4 regions of the Solibacillus isronensis genome follow, and region 1 is predicted to be linked to each of the others. Evidence: riboswitches for the same ligand, from Rfam matches in the RefSeq annotation. Region 1 holds a riboswitch; each other region holds the start of a gene.

Region 1 (2,204 bases):
CGATCGATAAGCGAATGAGCTCTTCCGATACGCCGGCAGTTTTTAGTTCTTCAGCAGATAACTGTTGGTGCGTTGTGCTCGCAGGGTGGATAATCAATGAACGGGCATCCCCAACGTTTGCTACGTGTGAAAACAATTCTACGTTATCGATTACTTGGCGACCGGCTTCGCGTCCACCTTTAATGCCGAACGTAATGATAGATCCAAAGCCGTTTTTCAAGTACTTTTTCGCCAAATCATGTGTCTCAAAATCTTCAAAGCCGTTGTAATTTACGTATTCCACAAATGGGTGGTCTCTTAAATACTCGGCAACTTTTTGTGTATTTTCATTGTGACGGACAATACGCAAATGAAGCGTTTCAAGTCCTTGCAGGAAGTTAAATGCTGCGTCAGCAGATAATGTTGGACCAAAATCACGCAATAGTTGAACACGAAGCTTTGTCGCAAATGCAGCGCCTGCTGTGTCAATCCCGTAGCGTAGACCATGGTAAGAAGTATCCGGTTCTGTAAATCCTGGATGTCTTCCTTGTGTCCAGTCGAACTTCCCTGCATCAACGACAATCCCGCCGATTGTCGTTCCATGACCACCAATCCATTTTGTTGCAGAATGGATAACAACATCCGCACCGAATTCAATCGGATTACTTCCGTATGGGGAAGCAAATGTGCTGTCGATTAATAAAGGAAGACCATTGTCATGAGCGATGTTTGCTACCGCTTCAATATCCAGTACTTTCAAGCTTGGATTTCCGATAATTTCAGCGAAGATTGCTTTCGTTTTATCCGTAATTGCCGCCTGGAAGTTTGCAGGATCTGATTCATCCACAAATTTTACTGTAATGCCGTAGCGAGGCAATGTAGTGGCGAATAAATTGTAAGTCCCGCCGTAAAGTGAACCTGCCGCAACAATTTCATCCCCTGCACCGGCAACGTTTAAAATCGAAAATGCTACTGCTGCTGCGCCAGATGAAAGCCCTACTGCAGCTGTACCCCCTTCTAATAAAGCAACCCGTTCTTCAAATGCCCCGACTGTCGGGTTCATAATACGAGAATAAATATTGCCTGTTTCCTGTAATGCAAATAGACGTTGCGCATGAGCTGTGTCATTAAATGCATAGGCTGTTGTGCGGTAAACGGGAACTGCAATTGCACCTGTTACCGGGTCTGGCTTTTGTCCCCCGTGTAATAATAAAGTTTCTGGTCTTAAATTTGTCATTTTATTACCCCCAAAAATTTAATCGATGGTGAAATCGGTGTTTTTTGAGGAGGATTTTTTAAATGAAAAAAACCCTCTTCAGTTAAGAAGAGGGTTGCGCATGAGCAAGTTTGCCTCCTCTTATCTTTCAAAATGATTGTCCATTTTGTAGGAATTAGCACCTTAGTCAGTTCATCACTTACTGGTTGCCGGGCATCTCAGGGCCTATTCCCTCCGCCGCTCTTGATAAGAGTTATGTGATTTGTGTTCCATCGTTGAGTCTCAGTATAAAACATACTAATCCGATATGTCAACACAAAAAATTAAAATTTTCAGATTTCTATTCAGATTACTCTTATCTGTATTTAACGATATGCAAAAATTCCTTCTCTATGAATTGAACAGACGTTAATAATCGACTTCAAGTAAAATATTGACTAAAATAAGCTTGAAGGTTATATATTTAAGTTTTTTATTACATAAAAAGGAGATGTTCACGTGAATACAAAAGAATTATTACGCAGTCATACATCTGTTCGTAAATATACAGGTGAGGAAATTTCTAAAGAAACTGTCATCGATTTAATCGAAACAGCACAAATGGCGGCAAGTTCGCATTTTGTACAGGCCTACAGTGTCATTTGGGTAACGGATGAAGAAAAGAAAACGAAGCTTGGTGAACTGTCTAAAAATGAATTCCAGTTCAAAACAGCGGGCGCCTCTTTCTTGTTTTGCGTAGATTTCAAACGTTTGCAAGTAGCCGGTCAAAAACATGGGGTTGATATTTCTGCTGACACGGCTGAAAACGTGCTTGTAGGAGTAGCAGATGTTGCATTATTTGCTCAAAACTTCGTTATTGCAGCTGAATCAATGGGTTACGGCATTTGCTATATCGGTGGTGCCCGTACAAATCCTAAGGAAATCAGCGCGCTGTTCAATTTACCGGAATACGTTTTCCCGTTATTTGCGATGACAATCGGTACACCGACAAAACGCAATGAAACAAAAC
Region 2 (2,204 bases), on a different contig from region 1:
TGTGACGGAAGAAGAAATTGACCATGCGGTTTCTATTATGAAGCATTTTCACTGTGACCATTTAGCAAATAAATCATTCGAGCATTTGTCTCAAGGTGAACGGCAGCGTGTTCAAATAGCAAGGGCCATTATGGCGGATCCGGAAATTTTAATATTGGATGAGCCATGTGGCGGTCTGGACTTAATCGAACGGGAAAACTTGCTGCAAACAATAGAACAGATTGCACAAGCAGAAAACGGCCCTACCCTAATTTACGTGACGCATCATGTAGAAGAAATACTTCCTTGTTTTAGCCATGTACTTTTAATGAAAGACGGAAAAAATGTCGAAGCCAATGCACGCGAAGTTGTTTTAACAGACGAATTATTAAGCGATTTCTTCGGGCGGGAAATTAGTTTGCAGATTGAACGCGAACGTGCCTGGGTCGCAATTAAATAAAACGAACCAGCAGGAGTCCATCTCTTGCTGGTTCGTTTCATTTATAAGCATTAAATATGATATTCAATATTTTCATCGACGTAATGCCATTCATACGGCGTTTCTTGGTATACGTAGTAGTTCAGCCAGTTGTAGAACAACAGATGCGAATGGGCACGCCAAACATTTTTCGGTGCCTGCAACGGGTCGTTATTCGGGAAATAGTTGATCGGAATTTCCGTATTGTCCGGATCTTTCTCAATATCGCGGAAATACTCATCCGATAAGGTCGTTGCATCATATTCCAGATGCCCTGTAATCATAATATGTTTATTGTTTTTCGATTGCACGATAAACACGCCTGCATCATCCGAATAGCTTAATAGTCGCAAGTCAGGGTGTGCTCGCACTTCATCAATTGAAACCGACGTGTGGCGTGAATGAGGTGCCACATACTCATCACTGAATCCCCGCACTAAATCTACTGTTAAATCCGTAATCACATGGGAATAAACACCGGAGCATTTCTTCGGCAATTCGAATTTTCCGATGCCAAAATGATGATACAATGCAGCTTGGGCGCCCCAACATATATACATAATCGAAGTGACATGTTCATCTGCCCAGTCCATAACATGCGTAATCTCATTCCAGTAGCCAACATCTTCAAAATCCATTTTCTCTACTGGCGCTCCTGTAATAATGAGCCCATCAAAGCGACGGTGCTTCACTTGGTCGAACGTCCGGTAAAAAGTATCTAAATGCGATTTGGAAACATTTTTTGATTCGTATGTAGCCGTGTTTAAAAATGTCACATCCACCTGTAATGGTGTATTACCGAGTAAGCGCAGCAACTGCAGTTCGGTTTTCTCTTTTTCAGGCATTAAATTAAACACTAAAATATTTAACGGTCGAATTTGTTGTGTTTTCGCACGGTCTTCCTCCATGACGAAAATCTTCTCTTTTCTAAGCAGCTCACCCGCCGGTAAATGTTTCGGAATATTAATCGGCATTCCACTTTCCCCCTCATAAACTTTTTCAATAAACTTTTAATAATCTGTGGTATTCAGGCAATGCATTGTTTTACGAGCGAAACGAACCGTTCCGGAACAATAAAAAAGCCCCTCTCATTCCAGCAAAACAGAATTGAGAGGGGCTTCTACCCGTTCTTATCTGCCAAGGTCAACACCTTGCTGGAAGTAGCACCTTTCTAGTTAAACTAGAGGTTGCTGAAGCATCATCGGGCCAAGTCCCTCCGCTTCTCTTGATAAGTCTATTAAATTGTCATTAGTGTATCATGTACTTTGTAATTTTGCAATAATTCCAAAAATATTATTTCACGCATACTAAAGCTGCTCTTTTTCTATAGTAAATAAGATTGTCTCCAGCCGTTCATCCCATACACGTGTCAATGTATTGTATACCCGCACAAAATGCCTGTTTTCCTTTTGATCAAACAGTAAAAAACATAGGACCGGTATATCATTAATCTGGATCGATTCCGTCGAAACAACACTCGTTATATAGTGCGGTACTTCATCTTCCGCCACCGGTTGTTCGGAAAGTTGCTGTTGTATGAAATCAATCAGCACGCTCTCTTCAATTGCTTCGATTTCTTCTGTTTCGATTGTCGGGAAAGGCTCCGGAAACTCTTCCAAATCCGCAAATTCCTCCAGGTCACCCTCCAATGGCTGCTCATGGATCGGGCTGTATTGAATAAAATAACTTGTTTCTTCAAGTTCCTCTTCAAAAATGCCCGATTCCAGCTGAGCCTTACCCTTTGCAG
Region 3 (2,204 bases), on a different contig from region 1:
AGAGAATGCTCCGCCACCGTGACGTGCATAACCGCCGTAAGTATCAACAATAATTTTACGTCCTGTAAGACCTGCATCTCCTTTAGGTCCGCCGATTACGAAGCGACCTGTTGGGTTGATGAAGTACTTTGTAGCTTCATCCAATAAATGAGCAGGAACTACCGGTTTAATAACGTGTTCTTTAATGTCTGTTTGGATTTGTTCCAATGTTGCTTCTTCATCGTGCTGTGTTGAAATAACGATTGTATCTACACGAACAGGTTCATTGTTTTCATCATATTCGATTGTTACTTGTGTTTTACCATCCGGACGTAAATATTCCAATTCGCCTGATTTACGCACTTCTGTTAAACGACGCGCTAATTTGTGAGCTAAAGAAATAGGCATAGGCATAAGTTCCGGTGTTTCGTTACATGCATAACCAAACATTAAACCTTGGTCGCCTGCACCGATTGCTTCAAGTTCATCTTCAGTCATTGAACCTTCACGTGCTTCCAATGCCTGGTCAACACCTTGTGCAATGTCAGGTGATTGCTCTCCTACTGCTACTAGTACTGCAAGATTTTCAGCATCAAAGCCATACTTACCGCGTGTATAGCCGATTTCTGCTACTGTATCGCGGATAATTCCTTTCATATCTACATAAGTAGAAGTTGTAATTTCACCAGATACTAATACTAAGCCTGTTGTTACCGTAGTTTCACAAGCTACACGTGCATTTGGATCTGCAGCTAAAATAGCGTCTAAAATGGCATCCGAAATTTGGTCACAAATTTTGTCCGGATGTCCTTCCGTTACACTTTCTGATGTAAACAGTCGACGATTTGTCATGTCATTTCCTCCTAAATCACTTTGGCAATTGTTTTTTATTGATACGGTACTCATTACCCATGTCCGTTATATTGCAGGAATTACGCTGATGCGTAGCTGCCTTTTTAACGTCAAGCTATATTTGCTTTAACACGAGGGTCTGAAAGGCTGTAACTATATAATTTTCGTTCAGTACGAAATTGTAAAACAAAATAAAAAAAATCCTTTCTCTCATAGCCGTGTTCATCACACGTGAGGAAAGGATATTACGTTTCGTTACCTTTCACTCTTATCGTTCAAGGGAAATTTTGCCCTTGCATCAGGTTGGCACCAACACGTATAAAATATACGCAGGTTGCCGGGTTTCATAGGGCCTGCCCCTCCACCAGCTCGGGATAAGAGTATCCGTTCAATTAAACATCTTACGCAAAAATTCAAGTACTGTCAACAAATTTTGACTTTTTTCGATCTGCTAAAATTTACGAAAAAATAATTTGCAATTAGTATAGATTATTTCACTTAATGTGTTATACTATTTTTGAATTAGGAATCAACTCCCCTCTATAAGGGAATACTATAAAAAAGGATGGTATTTAATAGATGAATTCGGTAGAAATTGCTAACGAGCTGAAAGAACTTTTAAACGGGGAAAACATCAAAACTCAATTATCTGTTCCACAATTAATTGAAAAAGCTACATCACGCGGAGAAGCATCGCTAACTGTTGAAGGCGCATTACGTGCTGAAACAGGCAAATATACTGGCCGCTCTCCTAAAGATAAATATATAGTAGAAGAAGAAATTTCAAATGACAAAATCGATTGGGGTAAAGTAAACCGTCCGATCTCTGCAGAAGTATTTGATAAACTTTATGTAAAAGTTATAAATTACTTAAAAGAACGTGACGAGTTATATGTATTCAACGGTTTTGCTGGTGCAGACAAAGAGTCTCAATTATCTATTAAAGTAATTAACGAATATGCTTGGCATAATCTATTCTGTCATCAATTATTCATCCGCCCAACAGCAGACGAATTGGCTAAACACGTTGCCGAGTTTACAATCGTATCTGCGCCAAACTTCAAAGCAGATCCGGAAGTAGACGGTACTGGATCGGAAACATTTATTATAACATCTATCGAAAAGAAAATCATCTTAATCGGCGGAACTGAGTACGCAGGTGAAATGAAGAAGTCAATCTTCGGTATTATGAACTACTTATTACCTGAACAAGGTATCTTCCCAATGCACTGTTCTGCAAACGTTGGAGAAGAAGGCGATGTAGCATTATTCTTCGGTTTATCTGGTACAGGAAAAACTACTTTATCAGCTGACAAAGACCGTAAATTAATCGGTGATGACGAGCACGGCTGGTCTGACAATGGCGTATTCAA
Region 4 (2,204 bases), on a different contig from region 1:
GTCCCATTAAATGTGACTGAAGCCCAATTAAATTTCGGTCACGGCACGTTAAATGCGGCAATGAACGAATTCCGTGCTCTTTTAAAATAGCGGCCATCGCGATATTGCTGATGCGCGGCGAAGCAAGTGAGTTATCAGCCATCATAATGACATCGGCTCCCGCTTTTGCCAGCTGTTTTGCCCCTTCGACAAACCCATCGATTTCCAGGTGACGCGGTGTATCCAGCTCAACAATAACAGAGCGTTCACGTTTTGCTTTTTCGTGGAGCGGCTCTTGTTTACGTGGCTCCGGAATACGGACGAATTGTGTAGACCTGTGTTTTTCTTCCTTCGTTTCGATTGGTTGCATATTTGCCAAACGTTTTTTTACGGCTGCAATATGCTTCGGTGTCGTCCCGCAGCACCCGCCAATTAAACGGACTCCTTGGTTTACAAGTTCAACGGCTGCACGTGCGAAATAGTCGGTTTCCGATTCATAGACAACACGACCATCTTCAATATCTAATAATGATGCATTTGGGTAAGCCGATAGAAAGGCCTTATTCGGTAAATTGACTCCTTCAAATGCCTGAATCGTATGGAAAGGACCTAATCGGCAGTTACTCCCAACAATATCTGCACCTAGTCTTTCTAAATCCTGAAGTGCTTCATTTAAAGACATTAAATTTTGAAGGACACCCGGCTCCTGCATTGTCACTTGGGCAATGATCGGTAAATCAGTCATAGAACGTAATAGATGGACACAATGCGATAATTCTTCAAAATCGTAATACGTTTCCAGTAAGAATCCATCTGGTTCACCAGCTAGTAATACTTCCGCTTGTTCTTGGAACGCAGTTAAAATTTCGTCTAATGTCGCATCACTTTTTCGGATTCCACGAATACCACCGATTGTCGCCAGCACATATTGTCCATCCAGGGAAGCAGCACGCTTTGCAATTTTTAACGCAGCTTCATTAAACTCCTTAACACGATTTTCATAGCCATAACGTGCAAGCTTAATTCGGTTGGCTCCGTATGTATTTGTCTGAATAATATCTGCACCCGCCGCAATATATTCACTATGAATTTTTTCTATAATATCAGGACGTGCAATATTCATCTCTTCATGACAATAATCCAATCCATATGAATAAAGAAGTGTTCCGATTGCCCCGTCTGCTGTTAAAACCCGTGTTTGTAATTCTTCAAGTAAACCCATTGCCTTCACTCCATCATTTACAGTATTTTCAGTATATTAACGATACAAAAAAGCCTTCTTTCATTAAATAAAAGAAGGCATAATAGTTATCAACTTAATCCCTTCTCATCTTCTGGCATTTGCCACTGGATTTAGCACCTGACTTAACGTTGGTTGCTGAAGTTTCATCGGGCCAGTCCCTCTACTTCTCTTGATAAGAAAATAATATGAATTTTTAAAATAATTAAATGAATCATAACGTTATCTAATACTTCCGTCAATACCCTTTAGCCGAATGAAGTATTTCTTTACATAATTCGACTAATAATTTGTTCAGCTGTTTTTTTTCCATTTAAAATACAGGCACCGATTCCTACTCCGAAATAGGCACATCCCGCTAATAGAACATTCGGGTAATCATTTGCCAGCTGCTGTATAACTTCCGATAATGCTTCATTATGCGCCAAATCATAGCGGGGCATTTGGTCAACCCACTTTGTTACATTGACGACTGTCGGCTCCGCTTCAACACCTAAGCTAACACGTATATCTTCCAGTGCAACTTTCGTAAGTTCTTCATCAGACATAGCAACCAACTCTTCATAACGCGGATTAATATTTTTATAAAACAGGCGAACAAGTAAATTACCTTCCGCCGATGTATGTTTCCATTTACGGCTCGTCCATGTTGACGCATTGCAAACTAAATCACTATTATGCGAAACGATAAAGCCTGTACCATCTGCCGGTAAAATATCATCCGGTACATCAAAGCCCAAATACATCGTTAAAGCAGATGCCGTCGTGAACTTTTTCAACTGTTCTTCCAGTGAGTCATCCTGTATGACATGACGTACTGTTTCATTTGGAACAGCCAATACAACAACATCCGATAAAATTATTTCTTCTTCCAGCACGACTTCATATTGCTCTTCTTTTTTACGGATTTGCTTTGTTACTGTATTTTTCATGAATTCAACTTCCGGCAGCTGTTCCTCTAAGCGATCGATCAATGCCGATAAAC

What was found. A riboswitch is a leader RNA that binds a small molecule or an ion and turns the genes downstream of it on or off. The one in region 1 is predicted to bind S-adenosylmethionine.
Region 2: it holds a riboswitch for S-adenosylmethionine, as region 1 does, so the genes downstream of both, metA (homoserine O-acetyltransferase MetA) here and M3166_RS14465 (O-acetylhomoserine aminocarboxypropyltransferase/cysteine synthase family protein) in region 1, are expected to answer to the same signal.
Region 3: it holds a riboswitch for S-adenosylmethionine, as region 1 does, so the genes downstream of both, metK (methionine adenosyltransferase) here and M3166_RS14465 (O-acetylhomoserine aminocarboxypropyltransferase/cysteine synthase family protein) in region 1, are expected to answer to the same signal.
Region 4: it holds a riboswitch for S-adenosylmethionine, as region 1 does, so the genes downstream of both, M3166_RS18540 (bifunctional homocysteine S-methyltransferase/methylenetetrahydrofolate reductase) here and M3166_RS14465 (O-acetylhomoserine aminocarboxypropyltransferase/cysteine synthase family protein) in region 1, are expected to answer to the same signal.

What each region holds. Positions count from the first base shown of each region.
Region 1 is NZ_JAMBOC010000003.1:139,080-141,283, reverse strand. It holds gene M3166_RS14465 (O-acetylhomoserine aminocarboxypropyltransferase/cysteine synthase family protein) at 1-1,216, opposite strand, end outside; SAM riboswitch class I at 1,334-1,448, opposite strand; gene nfsA (oxygen-insensitive NADPH nitroreductase) at 1,694-2,204, shown strand, end outside.
Region 2 is NZ_JAMBOC010000001.1:1,018,239-1,020,442, forward strand. It holds gene M3166_RS05190 (ABC transporter ATP-binding protein) at 1-439, shown strand, start outside; gene metA (homoserine O-acetyltransferase MetA) at 490-1,431, opposite strand; SAM riboswitch class I at 1,585-1,692, opposite strand; gene M3166_RS05200 (nucleoside-diphosphate sugar epimerase) at 1,765-2,204, opposite strand, start outside.
Region 3 is NZ_JAMBOC010000001.1:14,307-16,510, reverse strand. It holds gene metK (methionine adenosyltransferase) at 1-831, opposite strand, end outside; SAM riboswitch class I at 1,097-1,212, opposite strand; gene pckA (phosphoenolpyruvate carboxykinase (ATP)) at 1,411-2,204, shown strand, end outside.
Region 4 is NZ_JAMBOC010000010.1:18,129-20,332, reverse strand. It holds gene M3166_RS18540 (bifunctional homocysteine S-methyltransferase/methylenetetrahydrofolate reductase) at 1-1,201, opposite strand, end outside; SAM riboswitch class I at 1,304-1,401, opposite strand; gene hemG (protoporphyrinogen oxidase) at 1,489-2,204, opposite strand, start outside.